One region of the Streptomyces sp. B8-7 genome, then DNA from elsewhere that is predicted to be linked to it. Evidence: predicted binding sites of a transcription regulator. Region 1 holds the regulator's gene; the other holds the start of a gene.
What was found. Region 1 encodes HspR, which represses chaperone genes until heat shock. Its sites were predicted from a motif close to TTGAGNNNNNNNNNCTCAA; they were not measured.
Positions count from the first base shown of each region.

Region 2: lon (endopeptidase La) is a predicted target of HspR. The motif match lies at 5,209-5,227, and genes of this name have one in related genera.

Region 1 covers NZ_JBYRRL010000004.1:452,014-466,409, reverse strand. The annotation lists gene dnaK (molecular chaperone DnaK) at 1-768, shown strand, start outside; gene grpE (nucleotide exchange factor GrpE) at 765-1,424, shown strand; gene dnaJ (molecular chaperone DnaJ) at 1,470-2,642, shown strand; gene AC5K6T_RS21950 (heat shock protein transcriptional repressor HspR) at 2,648-3,100, shown strand; gene AC5K6T_RS21945 (sugar ABC transporter substrate-binding protein) at 3,684-4,790, shown strand; gene AC5K6T_RS21940 (helix-turn-helix transcriptional regulator) at 4,724-5,512, opposite strand; gene AC5K6T_RS21935 (helix-turn-helix transcriptional regulator) at 5,840-6,880, shown strand; gene AC5K6T_RS21930 (helix-turn-helix transcriptional regulator) at 6,843-7,838, opposite strand; partial or broken gene AC5K6T_RS21925 (helix-turn-helix transcriptional regulator) at 7,835-8,677, opposite strand; gene AC5K6T_RS21920 (helix-turn-helix transcriptional regulator) at 9,359-10,336, opposite strand; gene AC5K6T_RS21915 (hypothetical protein) at 10,670-11,008, shown strand; gene AC5K6T_RS21910 (pyridoxamine 5'-phosphate oxidase family protein) at 11,155-11,598, opposite strand; gene clpB (ATP-dependent chaperone ClpB) at 12,210-14,396, shown strand, end outside.
Region 2 covers NZ_JBYRRL010000005.1:480,597-494,992, reverse strand. The annotation lists gene AC5K6T_RS26380 (sensor histidine kinase) at 1-747, opposite strand, end outside; gene AC5K6T_RS26375 (hypothetical protein) at 1,130-1,918, shown strand; gene AC5K6T_RS26370 (MarR family winged helix-turn-helix transcriptional regulator) at 1,956-2,447, opposite strand; gene lon (endopeptidase La) at 2,754-5,186, opposite strand; gene AC5K6T_RS26360 (spermine/spermidine synthase domain-containing protein) at 5,880-6,605, shown strand; gene AC5K6T_RS26355 (response regulator transcription factor) at 6,719-7,462, shown strand; gene AC5K6T_RS26350 (HAMP domain-containing sensor histidine kinase) at 7,459-8,568, shown strand; gene AC5K6T_RS26345 (multifunctional oxoglutarate decarboxylase/oxoglutarate dehydrogenase thiamine pyrophosphate-binding subunit/dihydrolipoyllysine-residue succinyltransferase subunit) at 8,850-12,647, shown strand; gene AC5K6T_RS26340 (DUF6104 family protein) at 12,791-12,970, shown strand; gene AC5K6T_RS26335 (hypothetical protein) at 13,587-14,396, opposite strand, start outside.

The DNA.
Region 1 (14,396 bases):
CTCGACGTCACCCCGCTGTCCCTCGGCATCGAGACCAAGGGCGGCATCATGACCAAGCTCATCGAGCGCAACACGACCATCCCGACCAAGCGGTCGGAGATCTTCACGACGGCCGAGGACAACCAGCCGTCCGTGCAGATCCAGGTCTACCAGGGCGAGCGCGAGATCGCGGCCTACAACAAGAAGCTCGGCATGTTCGAGCTGACCGGTCTGCCGCCGGCGCCGCGCGGCGTCCCGCAGATCGAGGTCTCCTTCGACATCGACGCCAACGGCATCATGCACGTGACCGCCAAGGACCTGGGCACGGGCAAGGAGCAGAAGATGACCGTCACCGGCGGCTCCTCGCTGCCGAAGGACGAGGTCGACCGCATGCGCCAGGAGGCCGAGAAGTACGCGGAGGAGGACCACGCCCGCCGCGAGGCCGCCGAGTCCCGCAACCAGGGCGAGCAGCTCGTCTACCAGACGGAGAAGTTCCTCAAGGACAACGAGGACAAGGTCCCCGGCGAGATCCGGACCGAGGTCGAGTCGGCCGTCGCCGAGCTGAAGGAGAAGCTCAAGGGCGAGGACACCGCCGAGATCCGCTCCGCCACGGAGAAGGTCGCCGCGGTCTCCCAGAAGCTGGGCCAGGCCATGTACGCCGACGCCCAGGCCGGGCAGGCCGCGGCGGGCGGTGCCGCCGGCGGTGCCGAGGCCGGTGACGCCCGGGCCGACGACGACGTCGTCGACGCCGAGATCATCGACGACGAGCGCAAGGACGGTGCCGCGTGACGGAGGAGACCCCGGGCTTCGAGGAGAAGCCCGACGTCCCCTCCGGCGCCACCTCCGACGACGCCGAGCCGAAGGCCGACTCCTCCCGGGCGGAGGGGGCGGCCCCGGCCGGGGACGCAAGCGCAGACGCGGGTCTGGTGGCCCAGCTGGACCAGGTGCGCACCGCGCTCGGCGAGCGCACCGCCGACCTCCAGCGCCTCCAGGCCGAGTACCAGAACTACCGCCGCCGCGTCGAGCGCGACCGGATCGCGGTCAAGGAGATCGCCATCGCGAACCTCCTGACCGAGCTCCTGCCCGTGCTCGACGACATCGGGCGGGCGCGGGAGCACGGCGAACTCGTCGGCGGCTTCAAGTCCGTCGGGGAGTCGCTGGAGACCGTGGCCGCGAAGATGGGCCTGCAGCAGTTCGGCAAGGAGGGCGAGCCCTTCGACCCGACGATCCACGAAGCCCTGATGCACTCCTACGCGCCGGACGTCACCGAGACGACCTGCGTCGCGATCCTCCAGCCGGGGTATCGCATCGGCGAGCGCACCATCCGCCCCGCGCGGGTGGCCGTCGCCGAACCGCAGCCGGGCGCGCAGACCGTCAAGGCCGACTCGCCCGAGGAGGGCGCGGCGGCACCCGACGACCAGGACAACGGCCCTGAGGAGGGCTGACGTAGACACCGGACTAGACACCGGACGGAAGGAGGGACGTCGGGGATGAGCACCAAGGACTTCATCGAGAAGGACTACTACAAGGTCCTCGGCGTCCCCAAGGACGCCACCGAGGCCGAGATCAAGAAGGCGTACCGGAAGCTCGCCCGCGAGTACCACCCGGACGCCAACAAGGGCAACGTCAAGGCCGAGGAGCGCTTCAAGGAGATCTCCGAGGCCAACGACATCCTCGGCGACGCCAAGAAGCGCAAGGAGTACGACGAGGCCCGCGCCCTGTTCGGCAACGGCGGCTTCCGCCCCGGGCCGGGTGCGGGCGGCGGCTCGTTCAACTTCGACCTGGGCGACCTCCTCGGCGGAGGCGGCGCCCAGGGCGGCGGCGGCTTCGGCGGCGGCTTCGGTGACGTTCTCGGGGGCCTGTTCAACCGGGGCGGTGCCACCGGCACCCGCACCCAGCCCAAACGCGGCCAGGACATCGAGTCCGAGGTCACGCTCAGTTTCACCGAGGCCATCGAGGGCGCGACGGTCCCGTTGCGGATGTCCTCCCAGGCCCCGTGCAAGGCCTGTTCCGGCACCGGCGACAAGAACGGCACCCCCCGGGTGTGCCCGACCTGCGTCGGCACCGGGCAGGTGGCCCGCGGCTCCGGCGGGGGCTTCTCGCTCACCGACCCGTGCCCGGACTGCAAGGGGCGCGGCCTGATCGCCGAGAACCCCTGCGACGTCTGCCGGGGCAGCGGCCGGGCCAAGTCCTCGCGCACCATGCAGGTCCGCATCCCCGCCGGGGTCCTGGACGGGCAGCGGATCCGGCTGCGCGGCAAGGGAGCGCCCGGCGAGCGCGGCGGACCGGCGGGCGACCTGTACGTCGTCGTGCACGTCGGCGAGCACCCGGTGTTCGGCCGCAAGGGCGACAACCTGACGGTGACCGTGCCGGTGACGTTCACCGAGGCCGCGCTCGGCGGCGAGGTGCGGGTGCCCACCCTGGGCGGCCCCGCCGTCACCCTCAAGCTGCCGGCGGGCACCCCCAACGGCCGCACGATGCGCGCCCGCGGCAAGGGAGCGGTCCGCAAGGACGGCTCCCGCGGTGATCTGCTGATCACGGTCGAGGTGAGTGTTCCGGCGGAGCTGTCGGGGAAGGCTCGTGACGCGCTGGAGTCGTATCGCGAGGCGACCGCGGGCGAGGACCCGCGGGCGGAGCTGTTCGAGGCCGCGAAGGGAGCATGAGCCTGATGGACGGGCGTCGACGCAACCCGTATGAACTGACCGAGGAGACCCCGGTCTACGTCATCTCGGTGGCGGCCCAGCTCTCCGGCCTGCACCCGCAGACGCTGCGCCAGTACGACCGCCTCGGCCTGGTCTCCCCGGACCGCGCGGCCGGGCGCGGCCGGCGCTACTCGGCCCGCGACATCGAACTGCTCCGCCAGGTGCAGCAGTTGTCGCAGGACGAGGGCATCAACCTGGCCGGCATCAAGCGCATCATCGAGCTGGAGAACCAGGTCGCCGCGCTCCGGTCCCGGGTCGCGGAACTGGAGGCGGCCCTCGACGGGGCCGCGGCGACCATGCGTCAGCGCGAAGCCGCCGTCCACGCCTCCTACCGGCGCGACCTGGTGCCGTACCAGGAGGTGCAGCAGACCAGCGCCCTGGTGGTCTGGCGGCCCAAGCGCCAGCAGCAGGGCGACTGACACCCGCCCGCGCACCGGCGCGGCACAGCGACACGGCCGAGGGGCCCGGAGGCCGAGAGACCTCCGGGCCCCTCGGCACATCCGCACGCCCCGCCCCGGCCCGGCGCGGGTGCGGGTGCCCACGGGCGGCGGGCGCGGCGCGCAGGGGAGAGCGCGGCGGACGCTGGGCCGGCCCCGATCCCGTGGGCCCGCGCGGTCGCCCGGCTTCGCAACCGGCGCCCCTTTCACCTCACTTCGGCGGAATGCCGTATTGGTCACCGACTGACCCGTACGGCCCCGGGCGCACGCCGGGCAGGCCGGAAGTCGTCGGTGCGAGGGCGTCGCGAGGGTGCTGCGAGCGCCGCCGCCGGGTCTCATATCGCTGCGGAAGCGGAGGACTTGGCCCCTTTCCGCGAGCGGGGACCGGTGAAAGGGCGCAGGGTCTGCGGGGATTCCGCGGTGTCCTGGCGCAGGGCACGGAAGGCGATGTTGTCATCTCGTTAAGTGATACGTCTTGACGGTGACCGGCGCCGAAGCGTTGCATTTTCAGTCACCTGGGCGTGGTTTTCGCCCATGCCCGCAACGCACTGAAGTGAGCCCCTGAATGCGTCGTATCGCCATGTCCGCGGCCGCGTCCGCGCTGACCCTCTCGCTCGCCGGCTGCGGCGTGCTCAACGCGACCGGGGAAAGCGGCGAAGCGAGCCCCACCAAGGGCAGCGACATCAAGGTGGGGCTGCTTCTGCCGGAGAAGGTCAACTCGCGGTACGAGAAGTTCGACTACCCGATCATCAAGGACAAGGTCGCCGATCTCACCGGCGGTAAGGGCCAAGTGGTCTATGCCAATGCCGAGCAGGATGCCGACAAACAGGAGGGCCAGCTCAAGAAAATGATCGCCGACGGTGTCGACGTCGTTCTGCTGGACGCCGTCGACTCGCACGCGATCGCCGGTGCCGTGCAGCGCGCCAAGGACGCCGGAGTCCCGGTCATCGCCTACGACCGCCTGGCCGAGGGCCCGATCGACGCGTACATCTCCTTCGACAACGAGCTGGTCGGCGAGGTCCAGGCGCGCACCCTGCTGGACGCGCTGGGCCCGGACGTCGACTCCGCCGACAAGATCGTCATGATGAACGGCTCGCCGACCGACCCCAACGCCAAGCAGTTCAAGAACGGCGCCCTGTCGGAGCTGAACGGCAAGGTGACGGTCGCCAAGACCTACGACACCAAGGACTGGGACCCCAAGAACGCCACGGCCAACATGACCGAGGCGATCGGCGAGATCGGTGCGGGCAACATCGTGGCCGTCTACTCGGCCAACGACGCCATGGCCGGCGGCATCATCCAGGCGCTGCAGGCGGCGGGTGTCACCGAGCTGCCGCCCATCACCGGGCAGGACGCGGAGCTCGACGCCGTGCAGCGGATCGTCACCGGCGACCAGTTCATGAGCGTGTACAAGTCCTACCCGGCCGAGGCCGAGGCCGCCGCCGAGATGGCGGTCGCCCGGGTCCAGGGCCGCGACATCCAGTTCGACGCGCTCACCCGCGACAAGGTCGACAGCCCCACCCAGCAGGACATCCCGGCCCAGCTGGTCGGCGTGGTCGCGCTGACCCGGGCCAACATCGCCGACACCGTCGTCGAGGACGGCATCTACCAGCTGTCGGAGATCTGCACGGCCGAGTTCAAGGCCGCCTGCGACGCCATCGGCCTCAAGTAGCCCGGACCGGGGACCGCGCGGGAGCCCGGACCGGGGACCGTGCGGGGGCCAGGACCGGGGACCGTACGGGGGCCAGGGGCCGGCCGGACCCGGGCCCGCCACAGCACGTGGGCGGCCTGGATCCGGTTGCGCACCATCAGTTTGGTGTAGATCGCGCGGACGTGGTCCTTGACGGTGTGGCCGCTGATGCCGAGCCGGGCGGCCACCGCCGCGTTGGACGCGCCCTCGCCGAGCAGTTCCAGGATCTCCCGTTCGCGGACGCTGAGCACGTCCAGCAGCCGGCGCGCCTCGGCCGCCTCCTCGGCCGGCCGGCCCGGCTGCACGAACGGCTCCACCACATAGCCGGCGGCACCCGGCGCGAGCGCGAGGCTCCCCGCGGCGGCGGCCCGTACCGCCCAGGTCAGATGCGCCGCCGTGTCGGCGCGCAGCAGCACACCGCGCACGCCCTGCCGCAGCAGCAGACGCGTCGCGTGCTCCGACAGCCGGCCCAGCACCACGATCCGCGCCGGTCCGGGCGCCGGGTCGGCCCGCAGCGCGCCCAGCGCGTCCTCGGGGCCGCCGTGCCCGGACACCAGCACCTGCGGGCGCAGCGCGCGCACCAGATGCGCGGCCTGGTCGGGGCGGCCCTCGCCGGCCACCCGCACCCCGCGGTCCCCGTCCAGGGCGCGGCGCAGCTGGGAGCGCTCCGGCGGCGTACGGCCGAGGATGCCCACGCGTATCACGTTCGCTGTTCCTCTCCGTTCGGACTCTGCCGGGGTCTGGGGCCCGCCGGGGCGCTCCCGTGGGCGTCCTCGGCGGGGCCGGGCGGGTGGCGCGGAGACGGCGGCGGCATCCCGGGCGGCGGGTGGTTCCGGCGCGCCCAGGATGCCCAGGGCGTCAACACCGCCGCTACCTTCAGCTTGTTGCACGCGGGTGTTCATGGGGCCGGTGGAAAGCGGTGGATACCGGTTGTTTCCCGGGCCGATCGCGAGGGGAGCCGTGTTGCGGGAGCCGGTCCGGGCCGCGCATAGTTGCGCTGCGAGACGCGGGAGTCGGGGGTGGGACGGGCGATGGCCGGGCACGCGACGGAGGAGCACCCGCACGGTGCCGACCGGCTGTGTGCTGCCGGGGACCGCGTGTACTCCCGGGCCGTACGGCGCGGCCGGGTGCCCCGTTCCGACGCCGAGCAGGTGCCCTGTCTGCTGGACCTGGCCCTGCTGCACCCGGACCCCGACGACATGGACTGGCTGGTGCCGACCGCGCCCCAGGAGGTCATGACGCGGCTGCTGCGCGGGGTCTACGACGAGGTCAGCGCGAGCCAGCGCCGGGTGGGCGCGGCGGTGGCCGCCGCCGAGCGGTACGCCGGGCTGGGCGGCGGCAAGCGGCGCTCCGGTCCCGGGGAGGGCGCCGCGCTGCGGGTCCTGGACGGGCCGGCCCGTATCCAGGCGGCCCTGGACCAGGCGACCGACGCCTGCACGGGCGAGGTCCTCACGGTGCAGCCGGGCGGCATCCGGCGCGAGCACGAGCTGACCGAGGGCCTGCACCGGGCGCTCGCCCTGCGTGCGCGGGGGGTGCGCATGCGCGACCTGTACAACCACGTCGCCCGGCACGGGCAGGGGCTGCTGCACTATCTGGAGCTCATGGGCGACGCCGTGGAGGCGCGCACGCTCGACGAGGTCGTCGACCGGCTGATCCTGTTCGACCGCACGGTGGCGTTCATCCCGGCCAACCCGGAGCGGACGGTGGCGCTGGAGCTGCGCCACCCCGGTCTGGTGGCCTACCTCGCGACGGTGTTCGAACGGCTGTGGCGGGCGGCGGTGCCGCTGACGACCGCCATTCCCGAGCCCGGCATCGAGGGGGTCTCGCACCGGGAGCAGTCGATCGCGGCGCTGCTCGCGGAGGGGCACCAGGACGCGGTGATCGCCGAGCGGCTGGGGATCAGTGTGCGGACCTGCCGGGCGCACATCGCGCGGCTGGCGGAGACGCTGGGCGCGGCCAGCCGTACGCAGCTGGGCGTGCGGATCGCGCAGGCGGGCCTGGACGGGGCGCCGCCGGACGCGGCGCCGGCCGGGCTCACGCTTCCCGATCCAGGATCGCCGAGCGTGCGATGAGGTAGCCGAGCTGGGCGCGGCTGTCGCTGCCGAGGGTGGCGGCGAGTTTGGCGATGTGGACGCGGGCGGTGCGGACGTTCATGCCCAGCCGGTCGGCGATGACGGCGTCGGTGTGGCCCTCCACGAGCAGGGCGGCGATGGCCCGCTGCCGTGGTGTGACGCCGTCGAGGGTGGGCTGCTGGACGGCCTGCGGGTACATGGGCGTGGCCAGCCGCCACAGGCGGTCGAAGGCGGTGGCGAGGTACTCCACGAGGGCGGGTACGCGGACCTCCAGGGCGAGGCTGCCGTCCCGGTCGCCGGGGACGAAGGCGACGGTGCGGTCGACCACGATGAGCCGGTCGGTGATCTCGTCGAGGGTGCGGGCCTCGGCGTCGCCGCGCAGCTGCTCGTAGCGGGCGGCGACGAGCGGCAGATGGCGCTGGGTGTGCTGGTAGAGCGTGCGGATGCGCAGCCCGCGGTCGAGCAGGGCCTGGTCCCGGTCGAGGGCGACGGCCTGCGCCCGTTCTCCGCGGCTGCCGCCGCTGCGGTTGCTGTTCGGCTGCACGCACAGCACCTCGGCGGTGGCCTCCTCCATCGCCTCGGAGATGGCCCGGTTGATCCGTTCGGTGCCGCTGAGCACGGTGACGGCCGGCAGTTCCTCCGGCTCCGCGGCGGGCCCGTCCAGGCGCATCAGCGGGGCGAAGGCCTCGGCGAGGCGGGTCTCGCGGTTCCGCTGGTCGGCGATGGCCTGTGCGGAGCTGTGCAGCAGGCGGTGCAGGGCGAGGGCGGGGGCGACCGGTTCGAGGCGGGCGGGGTCGGTGACGGTCGGCTGGAGCAGCCCGTGGTCGAGGAGGCAGGGCGCGCCGCGGAGGTCCGCGGCGGTCACGCCCCCGTCGCGCAGGGCGCGTTCGTAGAGCCGGGTCGCGGCAGGGCACAACGCGTCGGCGCTGTGGTCGGGGTGCGGCGGCGGGGCGCTCACTCGTGTGCTCCCTCCTGGTCGAGGATGCCGGACCGCGCGATGAGGTAGCCGAGTTGGGCGCGGCTGTCGCTGCCGAGGGTGGCGGCGAGCTTGGCGATGTGGACGCGGGCGGTGCGGACGTTCATGCCGAGGCGGTTGGCTATCACGGTGTCGGTGTGCCCTTCGACCAGGAGCGCGGCGATGGCGCGCTGGCGGGCGGTGATGCCGTCGAGGACGGGCTGGTGGACGGTCTGCGGGTGCATGGGCGTGGCGAGCCGCCAGAGCCGGTCGAAGGCGGTGGCGAGATGGTCGACCAGGGCGGGGACGCGGACTTCCAGGGCGAGGCTGCGGTCGGGGCTGGCGGGCAGGAAGGCGACGGTGCGGTCGACGAGGACGAGGCGTTCGGGGATCTCGTCGAGGGTGCGGGCCTGGGCGTCGCCGCGGAGCTGTTCGTAGCGGGCGGCGATGAGGGAGCGGTAGCGGCCGGTGTGCTGGTAGAGGGCGCGGATCCGGCCGCCGCGGTCGAGGAAGTCCTGGTCGCGGCCGAGGGCGACGGCGGAGTAGGCGGCGAGGAGCTGCCCGCTGTGCGGCTGCACCGACAGCAGTTCCTCCGCGGCGGTACTCAGCGCCTCGGTGATCGACTGGTTGATCAGGGCCTTGCCGCTGAGCAGCCGGATGCCGGGCGGGACGGATCCGGACCGGCCGTCGATGCGCATGAGCGGGGCGAACGCCTCGGCCAGGTGCGCCTGCCGGTGCCGCTGTTCGGCGACGGCCCGCGCGGTGGCGCTCAGCAGCCGGTGCAGCGCGAGGGCGGGCGCGACGGGTTCGAGGCGCTCGGTGGGGCCGGGTCGGCCGGGGTGGCCCTGACGGCCGGGATGGCCGGGGTGGCCGGGGTGGCTCTGACGGCCGGGGTAGCTCTGACGGCCGGGCTGGACGTGGTGCCCGTGGTGCCCTTGGGACCCGTGGTGTCCACCATGGGATGCATGGGTCGCATGGGTCACTTGGGACCCATGCGGCTCGTGCGACCCGTGCGACTCGTGGTGCCCGTGGCGGGCCGTGCGGCCGGGGGCGTCGAGGAGGGTGCCGCCTTCGCCGCCTTCGCCGCCGTCGCCGGGTCCGTCGGGTCCGTCGGGTCCGCCGGGTCCGTCGGGTCCGTCGGGTCCGTCGGTGTCGCGGCCGCCGGGTCCGCCGACTTCGTCCGGGCCGCCGGGCTCACCGTGCTCGTCCGGGCCGCCGGGCTCACCGTGCTCGTCCGGGCCGCCGGGCTCACCGTGCTCGTCCGGGCCGCCGCGGTCGCCGGGGCCACCGCGGTCGCCGTGGTCGGGGAGGCCGGGGCGGCCGCCGCCGGCGGGCAGGCCGTGGCCGCCGCTCCCGGCGCGGCGGAGCAGCCCGAGGTCGAGCAGACAGGGGGCGGCTTCGGCGTCCCGCCCGGTGACCGAACCGTCCCGCAGGGCGCGTGCGTACAGCTCCCGGCCGGGCTCACACAGCTCGTCGGCGTGATGCGGGCGGTGCGGACGGTGGGGGTGCCTCTCGGCCGCCATTCACTGTTCCCGATCCAGGATGCCCGACTGGGCGATGAGGAAGCCGAGTTGTGCGCGGCTTCCGCTGCCGAGGGCGGTGGCCAGCTTGGCGATGTGCGCGCGGCAGGTGCGCACGTTCATGCCGAGGCGGCGGGCGATGGCCTCGTCGACGTGGCCCTCCACGAGGAGTTTGGCGATGGAGTACTGGATGTCGGTGATGCCGTCGGGGTCGGTCTCGTAGGGAGTGCCGGCGCGCAGGGGGACGGCGCGGCCCCACATGAACTCGAAGACCTTGATGAGGTAGCGGACCAGTCCGGGGTGGCGCAGTTCCAGGGCGATCTGCCGGTCGTCGCTGATCGGGATGAAGGCCACGGCCTCGTCGCAGATGATGAGCCGCTCGACGAGTTCGTCGATGGTGCGGTACTCCACCTTGGCAGTGGCGAACTGGTCGACGTACGCCAGGCGTTCCGGACTGTAGCGGGCGGTGTGCTGGTAAAGGGTGCGGATCCGGACGCCGCGCTCGATGAGCGGACGGTCGCGCTCCAGGCCCTCGATGAGGCGGCGTTCGGGGCGGTGGCCGCTCGGCTGGACCGTCAGCATCTCGTTCTGGCACTGGGTGGTGGCCAGCGTGAGCGCGGCGTTGATGCGGTCCAGGCCCTCCAGGACGGTCATGGAGTCGGTCGGGGCGGTGGCCTGGGCGCTGAGGGCCATGAAGGGCTCGAAGACCTCGGCGAGGTCGATGGAGAGCCGGCGGCGGTCGGTTATCTCCTGCTCGATGGGGTGGAGACGCTGGGCGAGAGCGACGGCGGGCGGCACAGGACGCAGCCAGGTGGGGTCGTCGGGGTCGGGATGGAGCAGCGCGAACTCCATCAGGCAGGGGGTGTTCTCGACGTCCTCGCGGGCGATGCGGCCCGTTCTCAGTGCGTCCGCGTAGAGTCGGCCACCTTCGTCACACAGTTCGGTCACAGCATGGGGATGTGTGGCCTTAGTCCGATTCATGCTGAAATCTCCACCCCCCAGGCTCCTGAACATGCAGGAACATGATGCACCGATTGTGTGGCCATGACGTGCCTGAATGAGCCATCGTCTTATCCGACGGGGGAAGAGGGGACCTTCAAGTGAGGACGAAGCCGACTATGCGTAAGAGAATGCTTCGCTCGGTGCTTGTCGCCGCCTTCTCCGCCGTTGTGGCCTTCGGAACGCTGGGGGCCCTCACGGGGGCGGAGAGCGACGTTCGGGCGGACAGCGTCTGGGCCAATGTGCGAGCGTCCGCCGATCCTGTTTCTGCCGGCGATGCCACCGCTTCGCCTCAAGACAGCGTGTGGGCGTGACATGACGACACCACCAGACGACCGCTCGTTCCGCCGGGAGATGGCCACCGCCTACCGCTCCGGCTGGCACTTCATCGATCTGGTCACCGCCCTCCCCCACAGCGGGGACTCGTTGATGGTGACCGTGTTCGGAGAGCCTGTCGTGGTCACCCGCGACGAGGACGACGACGTACGGGCGTACCGGTGCCTGCGCCGGCCACGCGGGGCGCCGCAGCCGGTGCGGTGCGCCATCCGGTACGGAATGATCTTTGTGAACCTCGACCAGCGGGACCACCGGCAGACGGACCCCCAGTCCGCTCCGGTCCCGCGAACCATCTCGGCCACCCCCCGCAGTGCCTGACGCGATTCCCCCGTCGTAACAGATCGCCTCAGGTGCTTCCCCCCGCAGCGGCGTCACCGTGACCTGAACACGGTGACGCCGCTGCAGTTTCCGGGGATTTCTCCCGCCATCATCCGACATGCGCCCGCGGCGCGGTGTGGCTCGATTCAGCCTCTGCCGAGCGCCCGGGTCAGGTCGATCTCGATCACGACCCGAGCGGGGTTCGGCGCGGGGGTCCGCCGGTAGCGCTCGGCGTAGCGCCGCACGGCCTCGGCCACCCGCTCCGGGTCGTCGGAAACCCGCGCACGGCCCTCCAGGGTCGCCCAGCGGCGCCCGTCCACCTGGCACACCGCCACCGGCGCGCCCTGCGCCCCCGCCGCCCGGACGTGCTGCACCTTGTTGCTGGCGCCGCTCGTGATCACCCGGGCGAGCCGCTCCCCCGGGTCGTACGTCACGCCGACCGGCACCACGTGCGGGGTGCCGTCCGGGCGCAGGGTCGTCAAGGTGCACAGGTGCCGTTCCCGCCAGAAGGCGAGGTAGTCCGGGTCGGGGGCGCCCGGATCCCGGGCGTACCGCCCGCCCGCCCGCTCGGCGGGCCCGCCCGCGCTCATGTTCCTGAACCTGTCGTCATGTTCCTGCTCTTCCCGGTCTTCCTGCTCTGCCCGGTCTTCCCGGTCGCCGGGGACCCCTGGTCTCCGGGGCCTTCAGGCCCTCGGGGTCCTCGGGGTCCTCGGGGTCCTCGGGGTCCTCGGGGCCCTCGGGGTCTCCGGGAGCGCCGCCCCTTCTGCGCCTGCCGCGTCTCCCGGATCCCGCGTCCTCCGCGTCCCCGCGTCCTCCGCGTCCTCCGCGTCCTCCAGGCTTCCACGGCTTCCGTGTCTTCCCGGACGGGCGGTTTTCCTGGGCGGACGGCCTTCCCGGATGCGGCGGCCTTCCTGGGTGGACGGCCCTCCCCGATGCGGCGGCCCTCCTGGACGGACGGTCCCGAACCGGTGGTCCTCCTGGACGGACGGTCCTGAACGGGCGGTCGCGGTCCCGAACCTACGGGGCCGGCGGACGGGTGCGGGACGGCCGTGGCGTCCCGCACCCGGACACCGGGTGCCCGTCTGCCCGGAAAGGCTCCCCGCACTGCCTTGAGTGGAATAGACTCAACTTTGTGTACGTTAGCTGAGTCAGCACTGGGAGACGTGGCACTGACGGCTGACGCAAGGAGGAGAACGCGAACGTGGACGCCGAGCTGACCAACCGGAGCCGGGACGCGATCAACGCGGCCGGAAACCGCGCCGTGACCGAGGGGAACCCGGACCTCACCCCTGTCCACCTGCTTCTGGCACTGCTCCAGGGGCAGGGGACGCGGCAGACCAACGAGAACATCACCGACCTGCTCGCGGCCGTCGACGCCGACCAGGCCGCCGTACGCGCGGGAGCCGAGCAGGCCCTCGCCCAGCTGCCCAGCGTGACCGGGTCCACGGTCGCGCCGCCGCAGCCCAACCGCGAGATGCTGGCCGTGATCGCCGACGCGCAGGCGCGCGCCGCCGACCTCGGCGACGAGTACCTGTCCACCGAGCACCTCCTGATCGGCATCGCCGCCAAGGGCGGTGCCGCCGGCGACGTGCTGACCCGGCAGGGCGCCACCGCGAAGAAGCTGCTGGAGGCGTTCCGGAAGGCGCGCGGCGGGCGGCGCGTCACCACCCCCGACCCCGAGGGCTCGTACAAGGCGCTGGAGAAGTTCGGCACCGACTTCACCGCCGCCGCCCGCGAGGGCAAGCTCGACCCCGTCATCGGCCGGGACCAGGAGATCCGCCGGGTCGTGCAGGTGCTGTCCCGCCGCACCAAGAACAACCCCGTGCTCATCGGGGAGCCGGGCGTCGGCAAGACCGCCGTCGTCGAGGGGCTCGCCCAGCGCATCGTCAAGGGCGACGTGCCCGAGTCGCTCAAGGACAAGCGGCTCGTCGCACTCGACCTGGGCGCGATGGTGGCGGGCGCGAAGTACCGCGGCGAGTTCGAGGAACGGCTGAAGACGGTCCTCGCCGAGATCAAGGACTCCGACGGGCAGATCATCACGTTCATCGACGAGCTGCACACCGTGGTCGGCGCGGGCGCCGGCGGCGACTCCGCGATGGACGCCGGCAACATGCTCAAGCCGATGCTCGCCCGCGGCGAACTGCGCATGGTCGGCGCGACCACCCTCGACGAGTACCGCGAGCGCATCGAGAAGGACCCGGCGCTGGAGCGGCGCTTCCAGCAGGTGCTCGTCGCCGAGCCCAGCGTGGAGGACACCATCGCGATCCTGCGCGGGCTCAAGGGCCGCTACGAGGCCCACCACAAGGTGCAGATCGCGGACGCCGCCCTGGTCGCCGCCGCCGGCCTCTCCGACCGGTACATCACCTCCCGGTTCCTGCCCGACAAGGCCATCGACCTCGTCGACGAGGCGGCCTCCCGGCTCCGTATGGAGATCGACTCCTCGCCCGTGGAGATCGACGAACTCCAGCGGGCCGTCGACCGGCTGCGGATGGAGGAACTCGCCCTCGGCAAGGAGACCGACCCCGCCTCCCGCGAGCGCCTGGAGAAGCTGCGCCGCGACCTCGCCGACAAGGAGGAGGAACTGCGCGGCCTCAACGCCCGATGGGAGAAGGAGAAGCAGTCCCTCAACCGGGTGGGCGAGCTGAAGGAGAGGCTCGACGACCTGCGCGGCCAGGCGGAACGCGCCCAGCGCGACGGCGACTTCGACACCGCCTCCAAGCTGCTGTACGGCGAGATCCCCACGCTGGAGCGGGACCTGGAGGCCGCCTCCGAGGCAGAGGAGGAGGCCGTCTCGCTCCGGGGGAAGCCCACCATGGTCAAGGAGGAGGTCGGCTCCGACGACATCGCCGACGTGGTCGCCTCCTGGACCGGCATCCCGGCAGGCCGCCTGCTGGAGGGCGAGACGCAGAAGCTGCTGCGCATGGAGGACGAGCTGGGCCGCCGCCTGATCGGCCAGGGCGAGGCGGTGCGCGCGGTCTCCGACGCCGTACGACGCTCCCGTGCGGGCATCGCCGACCCGGACCGGCCCACCGGCTCCTTCCTCTTCCTCGGCCCGACCGGCGTGGGCAAGACGGAGCTGGCCAAGGCCCTCGCGGACTTCCTCTTCGACGACGAGCGGGCCATGGTCCGCATCGACATGTCGGAGTACGGCGAGAAGCACAGCGTCGCCCGTCTCGTCGGCGCGCCCCCCGGCTACGTCGGCTACGAGGAGGGCGGCCAGCTCACCGAGTCCGTGCGCCGCCGCCCCTACAGCGTCGTCCTGCTGGACGAGGTGGAGAAGGCCCACCCCGAGGTCTTCGACGTGCTGCTGCAGGTCCTCGACGACGGCCGGCTCACCGACGGGCAGGGCCGCACCGTCGACTTCCGCAACACCATCCTGATCCTCACC
Region 2 (14,396 bases), on a different contig from region 1:
GGCGGCGGTCAGGGCGTCGCGCTGCTCGGCGTCGGCGTCGGAGGTCTCGGTCGTCTCGACGGGCAGGCCGGTGAAGGGGTCGGTCACGGTCCGCGTGGTGCGCGGCACGTCGAGCGCGGCGAGCAGCAGGCCGCGCGTGGAGGCGGCCTGCTGGACGGCGGCGTCGAGTTCGGCGAGGCCGTAGGCGCCGGAGCCGGCCCGGGGCGGAAGCTGCTCGGCGAGGTCCTCGGCGAGGCGGTGCAGCTCGGCGATGGCGGCGGAGTACGTCTCGTGCGTTTCGAGAGCACTGCTCTTGCCGGTGAGCGCCGCTCTGCGCAGCCCCGCTATGCCGTCGAGGTCCTCCCGCAGGGCGACCGGGGTGCCGGGGTCGGCGCGCAGTTCCTCGACCTGGCGGTCGACCCGGGCGCCGCGCTCCTGCGAGGGCGCCTTGTCCCCCGGGCGTCCGGCGGCGACGAAGGAGGTGACCTCGTCGCGTTCGTCGGCGAGCGAGTGGGCGAGGGTGAGTGCTTCCCTGGTCTGCTCGGCCAGGGTCACCAGGTCCTGGGTGTCCTTCAGCTGCGTCGAGGCGGCGAGCACGGAGGGGGCACCCGCCGCGGCGACCGCGGCCGCGACGACGGCCACGGCGACGATCAGCCGGTTGCGTACATGGGTGGGCCGCCCCTTGCCGACCGGGCTGCCGGGCTGCTGCTGCGGGCCCTCGTCGGGAGCCGTCTGCCTGCCTGTGCGCCGAGGCCGCGTCTTCTGCACCGGTGCTCGCATTCCTGTACTCGTGTACTCATGGGCCCGGGTGACGCTCCGTCCATCGGTGCAACTGGTGCGCACACACCGGGTTACGGCTACCAGACCCTCCCAGTGCCGGTGGGCAGTGGTCGCGCATCACCAGACCCGCCACCCGAAGGAGTGAACATCGGGAGGGAGTTGGCGGGCAAGTTCCCCCGGCCGGTCCGACAGGGGTGCGCGGCGGGCCGGTTGGACGTGGACGGCGGGCTTTGGCAGGATTCGCCGCCACGGGTCGTCGGAGTGCGATAATCCGGTCCAAACCCGGCGCCCGGCCCGCGCCGGTGCGCCGGCCCCGGTGTGCATGGGGGCCTTCGGCGAAGGACGTGAAGGGGTCGTGCAGACTGGCCGGATGCGAACGGAAGTTGTCTCGGAACCCGGCGACCCGGCCCGCCCCAACGAGGACTTCGCCGGCGTCGGCACACCCGTCTGCGGCAAGGGCGGTTCGGTGGTGGTGCTGGACGGGGTGACGCCGCCGAAGGGCGACACCGGGTGTCTGCATTCCGTCCCCTGGTACGTGGCGCGGCTGGGTGGCGCGCTGACCGAACTGACCGTTTCCCGCACGGATGTTCCGCTCACCGGGGTGCTCGCGCGGGCCATCGCCCGTACCGCCGGGGCCCATGCGCAAACCTGTGACCTTTCTCACCCCCGCACACCTCAGGCCACGGTGGTCCTGGCCCGCTGGGACGCGAGGACGCTGGAGTATCTGGTGCTCTCGGACTCGGCGCTGCTGCTGGAGTCGCCCGACGGCGCGGTCACCCCGGTGCTGGACGACCGGCTCGACCGCCTGCCGCGCGGACTGCTGGTCTCGGACGAGGTCGCCGACGCCAGGGCCCGCAACAAGGAGGGCGGATTCTTCACGGCGGCCGCCGACCCCGCGGTGGCCTCACGCGCTGTGACGGGCAGCGTGCCGCTCGCCGGGGTCCGGGCCCTGGCCGCGCTGACGGACGGGGCGGCCCGCTGGGCGGAGACGTTTCGCGAGGGCGACTGGGCGGACCTGCTCGGCCGCCTGCGCAAGGACGGCGCACGGGCCCTGGTGGAGCGGGTGCGCGAGCTGGAGGGGGCGGACGCGGAGCGGCGGGCCTTTCTGGGCCGCAGCAAGACCCACGACGACGCGACGGTGGTGTTCGCGGACCTGTGAGCCCCGGCCCGCTCCGGCACCGCGCGGAGGCGGTCGCCTACCGCTCCATGCCGCGGTTGAGCTGCTGGAGCAGCCGGGCGAGTTCGGCGACCTCGTGGCGGTCCCAGTGGGCGAGCTTGCTGACGTAGCGGGCGCGGCGGGCGTCGCGGACGCGGCCGACGCGGGAGCGGCCCTCGCCGGTGAGGTGGACGAGCCAGGCGCGGCCGTCGAGGGGGTCGGGTTCGCGGGCGACGAGGCCCAGCTCCTCCAGGGCCCGCAGCTGCCGGGACATGGTGGCCTTGCCGACGCCGACGTAGGCGGCGAGGTCGGTGGCGCGCTGGGCTCCGCTCTCGTCGAGGCGCACGAGCAGGCCGTACGCGGAGGACTCCAGGTCGGGGTGGACCTCGCGGGCCATCTCGCCCTGGTTGGCGCGGGCCCGGCGCAGGAACACCGTCAGCTCGCGCTCCAGGGCCAGGAACTCCTGGTCCACACCACGGGGCGACGTGTCGGATTCGCCCGGCTGTGCGCCGCCGTTCGCGTGCTCGTGCACGTCAGCACCCCTGCTTCGGTTCCGCGGTCCTGAAGGTTTCCGCCACGGCGGGACATCGCCGCGGCTCGCTCAGTATTTCGCAGGGCCGGGCCGGCCGCGTCATGCGCAGGGCCGTCCCCGGGCGGGGGCTGCGTGCGGCGCTTGTGCGCACCGCCGCTCACCGCCTGCCGGAGGCCTGCGGCCCCGGCCGGTTCCACGGGGTGCCGCGGCCGGGTGCGGCGAGGGGCCGGGCCGCACCCGGCCGCGGCGAGGGCCCGGGTCTCCCTCACGGAACCCGGGCCCTCGCCCTGCTCCCGCGGGCGTCCGTCACGCCGCCGCGGGAACCTCGGGCGTCGCGTGGCCGGCGGCCGGGGCGAGCGCCAGCTCCAGGACCTGACGGACGTCGGTCACGGCGTGCACGTCGAGCCTGTCGAGCACCTCGGCCGGGACGTCGTCGAGGTCGGCCTCGTTGCGCTTGGGGATGACGACGGTGGTCACACCCGCGCGGTGGGCGGCGAGGAGCTTCTGCTTCACTCCGCCGATGGGCAGCACCCGGCCGGTGAGGGAGACCTCGCCGGTCATCGCCACGTCGGTGCGGACCAGTCGGCCGGACAGCAGCGAGGCGAGGGCCGTGGTCATGGTGATGCCCGCGCTCGGGCCGTCCTTGGGGACCGCGCCCGCAGGGAAGTGGATGTGCACGCCGCGGTCCTTGAGGTCACCGACGGGCAGTTCCAGTTCGGCGCCGTGGGAGCGGAGGAAGGACAGGGCGATCTGCGCCGACTCCTTCATGACGTCGCCGAGCTGGCCGGTCAGGGTGAGCCCGGACGCGCCCGTCTCCGGGTCGGCCAGGGAGGCCTCGACGAACAGCACGTCCCCGCCCGCGCCGGTGACGGCGAGCCCGGTGGCCACGCCGGGCACGGCGGTGCGGCGCTCGGCCGGGTCCTGGGCGGACTCGGGCACGTGGTGGGGACGCCCGATCAGGGCGCGCAGGTCCTCGTCCCGGACGGTGCAGGGCAGCTCCCGCTCGCCCAGCTCGTGCTGTGCGGCGATCTTGCGGAGCAGGCGGGCCACGGACCGCTCCAGGTTGCGCACGCCCGCCTCGCGCGTGTACTCGCCGGCCAGCCTGCGCAGCGCGCTCTCGTCGAGCGTGACCTCGCCCTCGCCGAGACCGGCCCGCTCCAGCTGGCGCGGCAGGAGGTGGTCGCGGGCGATGACGACCTTCTCGTCCTCGGTGTAGCCGTCGAGGCGGACCAGCTCCATCCGGTCCAGCAGGGCCTCGGGGATGGCTTCCAGGACATTGGCCGTGGCCAGGAAGACGACGTCGGACAGGTCCAGTTCCACCTCCAGGTAGTGGTCCCGGAACGTGTGGTTCTGGGCGGGGTCGAGCACCTCCAGCAGGGCCGCGGCGGGATCGCCGCGGAAGTCGGACCCGACCTTGTCGATCTCGTCGAGCAGGACGACCGGGTTCATCGAGCCGGCCTCCTTGACGGCACGTACGATCCGGCCCGGCAGCGCGCCGACGTAGGTGCGCCGGTGGCCGCGGATCTCGGCCTCGTCGCGCACGCCGCCGAGGGCGACGCGGACGAACCTGCGGCCCATGGCGCGGGCGACGGACTCGCCGAGCGAGGTCTTGCCGACACCGGGCGGCCCGACGAGGGCGAGCACGGCACCGCCGCGCCGCCCGCCGACGACGCCCAGGCCCCGGTCCGTACGCCGCTTGCGCACGGCCAGGTACTCGGTGATGCGCTCCTTCACGTCGTCCAGGCCGGCGTGCTCGGCGTCGAGGACGGCCTGGGCACCGCGGATGTCGTAGGCGTCCTCGGTGCGGACGTTCCACGGCAGTTCCAGGACCGTGTCGAGCCAGGTGCGGATCCAGGCCCCCTCGGGCGACTGGTCGCTGGACCGCTCCAGCTTGTCGACCTCCTTCAGGGCCGCCTCGCGGACCTTCCCGGGCAGGTCGGCGGCCTCGACGCGGGCACGGTAGTCGTCGGACTCCTCGGCGGGGTCGGTACCGCTCTCCCCGTTCAGCTCGCGCAGTTCCTTGCGGACGGCCTCCAGCTGGCGGCGCAGCAGGAACTCGCGCTGCTGCTTGTCGACGCCCTCCTGGACGTCCTTGGCGATGGTCTCGGCGACCTCCTGCTCGGCGAGGTGGTCGCGGAGCTGGCGGGCGGCCAGCCTCAGCCGGGCGACCGGGTCGGCGGTCTCCAGCAGTTCGAGTTTCTGCTCGGTGGTGAGGAAGGGCGAGTATCCGGAGTTGTCGGCCAGCGCGGCGACGTCGTCGATGGCCTGCACACGGTCGACGACCTGCCAGGCACCCCGCTTCTTCAGCCAGGCCGTGGCCAGCGCCTTGTACTCGGTGACGAGCTCGGCGACACCGCCGGGCAGCGGTTCGGGCACCTCCTCGGCGACACGGGTCCCCTCGACCCAGAGCGCCCGGCCGGGCCCGGTCGTACCGGCGCCGATCCTCACCCGGGCGCGGCCGCGGATGAGCGCGCCCGGGTCGCCGTCGGCGAGGCGGCCGACCTGCTCCACGGTGCCGAGCACACCGGTGCCCGCGTACGTGCCGTCGATCCGCGGCACGAGCAGCACCCGGGGCTTGCCGGACTCGCTGCGGGCGGCGGCCTGGGCGGCCTCCACCGCGGCCCGTACGTCCGTGTCGTTGAGGTCCAGCGGTACCACCATCCCGGGCAGCACGACCTCGTCGTCGAGCGGCAGCACAGGCAGAGCGGACGGTGTGAACGCCGTGGACTCAGCAGCCATGATCTCCCCTTCGGCAGTCAAGTTGAGCTACACCGACTCAATGCAGAGCTTCCCCGCAATGTTCCCCGGAGCCCGTTCGCTCTCAGCGATCACCGTGCGGCCACCCGACCGGGAGGTCCTCCACGGCCCGACGGCCGGGACCACCGCCCGGACGGACGGGGAGCCCGCCACGGCGGCGAGGGGACGTGCCGGGGCCCGCAGCAGCCGGCGACACCCCCTCCCGCGCCCCGGCCCACCCCACCGCCGGCCCGAGGACGGACACCCCCGGACACCCCGGGCGGCCCCGCCCCACGAGAAGCGCGGGGGCCGCGGCACACCCGCACCCACCCGCCGCCGGCAGGCCGCCACAGGGGCGCGCGGAACCGCGCACCGCCGCAGGGCGCGCGGAACCGCGCGAGGACCGCAGCGCACCCGCGCCCACCCACCGAGGCCGGTCCCCCACGCAGGCACGAGCGCCGTGCCGGCACACCGCCCCGCAGGCCCCCCGAAAGGGGGCGCGGCCAACCGCGCGGACCTCCCGGCACACCCGCACCCGGCCGCCCGCCGGGACCACCACCGCGGCGCGGGGCTGCCCGGATCCCCCGCCCCGCCACCCCACCCGGGTGAACTCCAGTTCCCCGCACCCCGGTTGTTCACCCCCGCCGCCCGGCAAATCAGGCAGCCGTTCCGTCAGGAAGCTGCCACGATGGCCCGATGCCCCCGACCCACGACGCCTTCCACGCCCCACCCGGCTCCGGAGCCGGCCCCGGCCCCGAGCCGGAGCCCCAGGTGCTCGACCGCCGCGAGGGCCCCCACGGCGAGACCGTCCTGCGCCGCCACGGGAGTTTGCTCCAGATCATCGTCAACGGCTGCTTCCTGATGGACACCTCCGACGGCCGCTCGGAGCGCCGTCTCGTGGACGCCGCGCTGGCCGCCCTCACCCCCCGCCCGGCACCGCACGTGCTGCTGGGCGGCCTGGGCGTGGGCTTCTCGCTCGCACACGCCGCGGCGAACCCCCGCTGGGGCCGCATCACCGTGGTCGAGCGGGAGCGCGCCGTCATCGACTGGCACCGCCGGGGCCCCCTCGCGTCCGTGTCCGAGCAGGCCCTGCGGGACCCGCGCACCGAGGTGGTCGAGGCGGACCTGGTCACGCACCTGCGCGAGACGTCCGCGCGGTACGACGCGCTCTGCCTGGACGTCGACAACGGCCCCGGCTGGACGGTGACGGAGGGCAACGCGACCCTGTACTCGATCACCGGACTGACAGGCTGCGCACGGGTGTTGACGCCGGACGGCGTACTGGCCGTCTGGTCGGCCCGGCCTTCGGGGGCTTTCGAGGAAACCTTGCGGAATGCCGGATTCCGGCATGTGCGTACCGAAGAGATCCCGGTTGCCCGGGGCGTTCCGGACGTCGTCCACCTCGGCGTCCGGCCTGGATAGCAAAGCCTTGGTGACTCCCCGTACGCTGCAACCCTGACGCCGATCATTCAAGCGTCAATCGCAGACATGGGATCACCCCACGGATTCCGGAAAGCACACTTCAGGGGCGGGCGATGGAGCAGACACACACCTCGCACAACAACGGCACGGCCACGGCCTCGCAGGGCGCTCAGCGCAGAGTGCTGGTGGTCGAGGACGACGCGACGATCGTCGACGCCATCGCGGCCCGCCTGCGCGCGGAGGGGTTCCTCGTGCAAACCGCGGGCGACGGACCGTCCGCGGTCGACACGGCGGAGGCCTGGCAGCCGGACCTGCTGATCCTCGACATCATGCTGCCGGGCTTCGACGGCCTGGAGGTCTGCCGCCGGGTCCAGGCGCAGCGCCCGGTGCCGGTGCTGATGCTCACGGCACGTGACGACGAGACGGACATGCTGGTCGGGCTGGGCGTCGGCGCGGACGACTACATGACGAAGCCGTTCTCGATGCGGGAGCTGGCGGCGCGGGTGCACGTGCTGCTGCGCCGGGTGGAGCGGGCGACGCTGGCCGCGGCGACCCCGAGGAGCGGCATTCTGCGGCTGGGCGAGCTGGAGATCGACCACGCCCAGCGCAGGGTGCGGGTGCGCGGTGACGACGTGCATCTGACGCCGACGGAGTTCGACCTGCTGGTGTGCCTGGCGAACACGCCGCGGGCGGTGCTGTCGCGGGAGCAGCTGCTGGCGGAGGTGTGGGACTGGGCGGACGCGTCGGGGACGCGGACGGTGGACAGCCACATCAAGGCGCTGCGGCGGAAGATCGGCGCCGAGCGGATCCGTACGGTCCACGGTGTGGGCTACGCGCTGGAGACGCCGGCGTCGTGAGCGGGGGGCGGCCGGCCGCGCGGAGAGGCCCCGGGGACCCCTGGGGCGGCGTACGCCCGTTCTCGATCAAGACGAAGCTGGGCGCGCTGGTCGTCATCTCGGTGCTGATCACGACGGGGCTGTCGGTGATCGCGGTGCACACGAAGACGGAGCTGCGCTTCATCACGGTCTTCTCGATGATCGCGACCTTGCTGATCACGCAGTTCGTGGCGCACTCGCTGACGGCCCCGCTGGACGAGATGAACCTGGTCGCGCGGTCGATCTCGTACGGCGACTACACCCGCCGGGTGCGGGAGAACCGGCGGGACGAGCTGGGCGACCTGGCGCAGACCATCAATGTGATGGCCGACGAGCTGGAGACCCAGGACCGGCAGCGCAAGGAGCTGGTGGCGAACGTCTCGCACGAGCTGCGGACGCCGATCGCGGGCCTGCGGGCGGTGCTGGAGAACATCGTCGACGGGGTCACGCAGGCGGACCCGGAGACGATGCGGACGGCGCTGCGCCAGACGGAGCGGCTGGGCCGGCTGGTGGAGACGCTGCTGGACCTGTCGCGCCTGGACAACGGTGTGGTGCCGCTGAAGACGCGGCGTTTCGAGGTGTGGCCGTACCTGTCGGGGGTGCTGAAGGAGGCCGGCATGGTGGCCTCCGCGCGCGGGGGCGTGGCCTCGGGGTCGGGCAGCCACTCGCGCACGGACGTGCATCTGCATCTGGACGTGTCGCCGCCGGAGCTGACCGCGCACGCGGATCCGGAGCGGATCCACCAGGTGGTGGCGAACCTGATCGACAACGCGGTCAAGCACAGCCCGCCGCACGGACGGGTGACGGTCAGGGCGCGGCGGGGAGCGTATCCGGAGTCGCTGGAGCTGGAGGTGCTGGACGAGGGTCCGGGCATCCCGAGGTCGGAGTGGCACCGGGTCTTCGAGCGGTTCAACCGGGGCGCGGTGCGCCGGCCGCACGGTCCGGGCAGCGACGGCGGTACGGGGCTGGGGCTGGCGATCGCGCGCTGGGCGGTGGATCTGCACGGCGGCCGGATCGGAGTGGCCGAATCCGATCGGGGTTGCCGGATCCTGGTCATGCTTCCGGGGATCCCGAGCGCGGGAAGTTGACGTAGGGTTCGAACCGGAGTCCCAAGATCCACGCGCGTCCCCGCTGACGGACACGTGTGATCAGGCACAGGTCCGCGCCGGTCAGGCGACGGACCTGCATCGACGCATCTCCAGCCGACCGGAACCACGCTTGTTTCCCGCCATTCACGGCACCGAAACACCGTCTCCGATGTGACTTACGCGACGATGGACGGGGCTGGCCTGACCTTCCCGCTCCGGGAGGCGTAGCCTTTATTCCCGCTGTCCATCACCTTGTGAAGCGGAAGAGGGCGGTTGCCGCCGTGTCGCCACAGTCCCCCAGTAACTCATCGAGCTCCTCCACCCTCCGGGCGGGAACCGACCACGCGGGCAAGAACCCCGCGGCCGCGTTCGGTCCCAACGAGTGGCTCGTCGACGAGATCTATCAGCAGTACCTCCAGGACCCGAACTCGGTCGACCGCGCCTGGTGGGACTTCTTCGCCGACTACAAGCCCGGGGGCGCCGCGTCCCAGGCTCCGGCGGGTACCGCGGCCGCGGGGGCCGCGGAGACCGCTCCGGCTCCTGCCGCCGCCCAGGCACCCGCCGCCGCGCCCGCCGCGGCCCCGGCGAAGCCCGCGGGCGCCGCCGCGGCGCCCGCAGCCCCGGCCAGGCCCGCCGCGGCCCCGGCGAAGGCGGCCCCGGCGAAGCCGGCCGCCGCACAGCCCGCCGCCGCCCCGGCGGCCGGAGCCCCGGCCGGTCCGGAGTTCGTGACGCTGCGCGGCCCGTCCGGCGCCGTCGCCAAGAACATGGACGCCTCGCTGGAGATGCCGACCGCCACCTCGGTGCGCGCCGTCCCGGTGAAGCTGCTGTTCGACAACCGCATCGTGATCAACAACCATCTGAAGCGGGCCCGCGGCGGGAAGATCTCCTTCACGCACATCATCGGGTACGCGATGGTGCAGGCGATCAAGGCGATGCCCTCGATGAACTGGTCGTACCAGCTCAAGGACGGCAAGCCCACCCTGGTCAAGCCGGAGCACGTCAACCTCGGCCTCGCCATCGACCTGGTCAAGCCCAACGGCGACCGCCAGCTGGTCGTCGCGGCGATCAAGAAGGCCGAGACGCTGAACTTCTTCGAGTTCTGGCAGGCCTACGAGGACATCGTCCGTCGCGCCCGTGACAACAAGCTCACCATGGACGACTTCACCGGGGTCACGGTCTCCCTGACCAACCCCGGCGGCCTCGGCACCGTCCACTCGGTCCCGCGTCTGATGCCCGGCCAGTCCGTGATCATGGGCGTCGGTTCCATGGACTACCCGGCCGAGTTCCAGGGCACGTCCCAGGACACGCTGAACAAGCTCGGCGTCTCCAAGGTCATGACGCTGACGTCGACGTACGACCACCGGGTGATCCAGGGGGCCGCGTCCGGCGAGTTCCTGCGCCAGGTGGCGAACCTGCTGCTGGGCCAGAGCGGCTTCTTCGACGACATCTTCGAGGCGCTGCGCATCCCGTACGAGCCGGTCCGCTGGCTGCGGGACATCGACGCCTCGCACGACGACGACGTCACCAAGGCCGCCCGGGTCTTCGAGCTGATCCACTCCTACCGGGTGCGCGGCCACGTCATGGCCGACACGGACCCGCTGGAGTACCGCCAGCGCAAGCACCCCGACCTGGACATCACCGAGCACGGGCTCACCCTGTGGGACCTGGAGCGCGAGTTCGCCGTCGGCGGCTTCTCCGGGAAGTCCCTGATGAAGCTGCGCGACATCCTGGGCGTGCTGCGCGACTCGTACTGCCGCACCATCGGCATCGAGTTCATGCACATCCAGGACCCCAAGCAGCGCAAGTGGATCCAGGACCGCGTGGAGCGCCCGCACGCCAAGCCCGAGCGCGAGGAGCAGCTGCGCATCCTGCGCCGGCTGAACGCGGCGGAAGCCTTCGAGACGTTCCTGCAGACGAAGTACGTCGGCCAGAAGCGCTTCTCCCTGGAGGGCGGCGAGTCCGTCATCCCGCTGCTGGACGCGGTGCTGGACTCGGCGGCCGAGTCGCGCCTCGACGAGGTCGTCATCGGCATGGCCCACCGCGGCCGGCTGAACGTGCTGGCGAACATCGTCGGCAAGTCGTACGCGCAGATCTTCCGCGAGTTCGAGGGCAACCTCGACCCGAAGTCGATGCACGGCTCCGGCGACGTGAAGTACCACCTGGGCGCCGAGGGCACCTTCACCGGCCTGGACGGCGAGCAGATCAAGGTCTCCCTGGTCGCGAACCCCTCGCACCTGGAGGCGGTGGACCCGGTCCTGGAGGGCGTCGCCCGCGCCAAGCAGGACATCATCAACAAGGGCGGCACGGACTTCACGGTCCTGCCGATCGCGCTGCACGGCGACGCGGCCTTCGCGGGCCAGGGCGTGGTGGCCGAGACCCTGAACATGTCGCAGCTGCGCGGCTACCGCACCGGCGGCACGGTCCACATCGTCATCAACAACCAGGTCGGCTTCACGGCCGCGCCCGAGTCGTCCCGCTCGTCGATGTACGCGACGGACGTGGCGCGGATGATCGAGGCCCCGATCTTCCACGTGAACGGCGACGACCCGGAGGCCGTGGTCCGCGTCGCGCGGCTGGCCTTCGAGTTCCGCCAGGCGTTCAACAAGGACGTGGTGATCGACCTCATCTGCTACCGCCGCCGCGGTCACAACGAGTCCGACAACCCGGCCTTCACCCAGCCGCTGATGTACGACCTGATCGACAAGAAGCGCTCGGTGCGCAAGCTGTACACCGAGTCCCTCATCGGTCGCGGCGACATCACGCTGGAGGAGGCCGAGCAGGCGCTGCAGGACTACCAGGGCCAGCTGGAGAAGGTCTTCACCGAGGTCCGCGAGGTCACCTCGCAGCCGGCCTCCGGCGAGGGCCACGCCCCGCAGGACGGCTTCCCGGCGACGGTGCCGACCGCGGTGTCCGCGGAGGTCGTCAAGCGGATCGCCGAGTCGCAGGTCACGGTGCCCGACCACATCACGGTCCACCCGCGGCTGCTGCCCCAGCTGCAGCGCCGGGCGTCCATGGTCGAGGACGGCACCATCGACTGGGGCATGGGCGAGACGCTGGCCTTCGGCTCGCTGCTGCTGGAGGGCGTGCCGGTCCGTCTGGCGGGCCAGGACTCGCAGCGCGGCACGTTCGGCCAGCGCCACGCGGTCATCATCGACCGCAGCACCGGCGAGGAGTACACGCCGCTGCAGTACCTCTCCGAGGACCAGGCGCGGCTGAACGTCTACAACTCGCTGCTGTCCGAGTACGCGGCCATGGGCTTCGAGTACGGCTACTCGCTGGCCCGCCCGGACGCGCTCGTACTGTGGGAGGCGCAGTTCGGCGACTTCGTCAACGGCGCGCAGACGGTCGTGGACGAGTTCATCTCCTCGGCCGAGCAGAAGTGGGGCCAGACCAGCGGTGTCACGCTGCTGCTGCCGCACGGCTACGAGGGCCAGGGCCCGGACCACTCGTCCGCCCGCCCGGAGCGCTTCCTCCAGCTGTGCGCGCAGAACAACATGACGGTCGCCATGCCGACCCTGCCGTCGAACTACTTCCACCTCCTGCGCTGGCAGGTGCACAACCCGCACCACAGGCCGCTGGTGGTGTTCACGCCGAAGTCGATGCTGCGCCTGAAGGCGGCCGCGTCGAAGGCGGAGGAGTTCACGAGCGGGCACTTCCGCCCGGTCATCGGCGACGCCTCGGCGGACCCGGCGGCCGTGCGCAAGGTCGTCTTCTGCGCGGGCAAGGTCTACTACGACCTGGAGGCCGAGCGGGTCAAGCGCGGCGCCACGGACACCGCGATCATCCGCATCGAGCGCCTGTACCCGCTGCCGGGTGCCGAGCTCCAGGAGGAGATCAAGAAGTACCCGGGCGCCGAGAAGTACCTGTGGGTCCAGGAGGAGCCGGCGAACCAGGGCGCCTGGCCGTTCATCGCCCTGAACCTCATCGACCACCTGGACCTGGCGGTCGGCGCGGACGTCCCGCACGGCGAGCGCCTGCGCCGCATCTCCCGCCCGCACGGCTCGTCCCCGGCCGTGGGCTCCGCGAAGCGGCACCAGGCCGAGCAGGAGCAGCTGGTGCGTGAGGTGTTCGAGGCCTGAGGCCCCGGCGCCCCGGAAGGGCCCGGCCGCGAGTGACCCTCGCGACCGGGCCCTTCCGGCACCCGCGGTCCGTGCCGCCCGGCCCGCATAACCTTGAGACGTACGACCCCCGCGGCCCCAGGCCCAGCCCCAGGAGAACACCCGTGTACTTCACCGACCGAGGCATCGAAGAGCTGGAGAAGCGGCGCGGCGAGGAAGAGGTCACCTTCGAGTGGCTCGCCGAGCAGCTGCGGACCTTCGTCGATCTCAACCCGGACTTCGAGGTGCCGGTCGAACGGCTGGCGACCTGGCTGGCCCGGCTGGACGACGAGGACGACGAGTAGGCGGCGGGCCCCTCCGCGGATCCCGGAACCGTCGCAGATCCGCGGGCCGCCGCAGGCCCGGGCCGCCGCAGGCCCGGGCCGCCGCAGGCCCGGGCCGCCGCAGGCCGCCGCAGGGCCGGGCCGCCGCAGGCCCGGAAGCCGTCCGGTGGCCGGTTGCCGTCGGATCCCGCGGTCGCCCCCGACCCCGGCTCCGCCACGGGTCCCGGGGACGCCACGCGTCACGAGAGCCACGCGTCACGAGAGCCACGCGTCCTGCGGCAGGCCGGGCTCTCGGGCCGGCCCGGGGCAGGGCCGCCGGACCTCACGTGGGCGGCGCCGGGCCATGACCGGAACGGACCCGGACCGGGACCGGAAACGGACCGGGACCGGGACCGGGACCGGAGACGGACCGGGACCGGAGACGGACCGGGACCGGAGACGGACCGGGAGCGGAGACGGACCATGGTCGGCCCCGGCGCCGGGTCTCGCACCGGCATCGTTCCCCGGCCCCACCCGGCGCCCGGCCCGGCCCGGCCCGGCCCGGTACGTCCGTCGGCGAGGCGGTGTCCCGGGCGGGGCCGTCCGCGGGGCCGTCCGCGGGGCCGTCCCTGGCCCCGCCTCCGCCCCGGCCGGCCGCTCAGTCCTGCGGGACCGTGCCGGCGCGGGCCAGGCCGAGGCCTCCGTGGGCCAGCAGGAGCGCCCCGGCGGCGATCCAGCCGCCGCTGCGGCGCCTGAGGCCCCACAGCGCGACCGGCACCCCGGCGGCGATCTGGGCGAGGGCCAGGCCCCGCAGGACCGGTCCGGGGACCCTCGGGGCGCGGGGCCCGGGCGGACGGGAGACGGGCAAGGGAGGAGGCCCGGGCGGACCGCTCCCGACGGCGGCCGGCTCCGGGCGGGCGGCCTCACGCCACCCCGGCCACTCGACCTCCCGCACCCCGGGCTCGGCGCGGACCGCGGCACGCAGCCCTTCCACGGGTTCCCCCGGGGCGAGACCGGCGGGCAGGGACACGCCCAAGCGGGTGAGGACCGCGAGGAGGCCCCGTAGCCGGGCACGGGCGTCGGACTCCCGGTCCGGCTCGGTCAGCCGGTCGAGGGCCGCCATGTCCAGCACGGGGTCGAGGCCGAGCCGGGCCGCGAAGGTGCGCATGGCCTCGTCCTCGCCGGCGGGGGTGCCGTCGGCGAGCCAGACGTAGCCCACACCACGGCGGAAGCCGGACCCGAGGGCGTAGCCGCCGCGGTCGGCGTCCCACCACAGGGCGAGCACCGGCCGGGACGTGGCGACGGCGAGGGCCGTGGCCCACCCGGTGACCATGCGGTCGACCGGCTCCGCGCCGTCCTGCCACGGCCTGCCCCCGGGCACGAGCACGCTCCAGCCGTCGCCGGCCCGGGCGAGCAGCACCGGTTCGCGCAGCAACGGGGCGGCGGGGGCCACGGAGTCGGGGTCCGC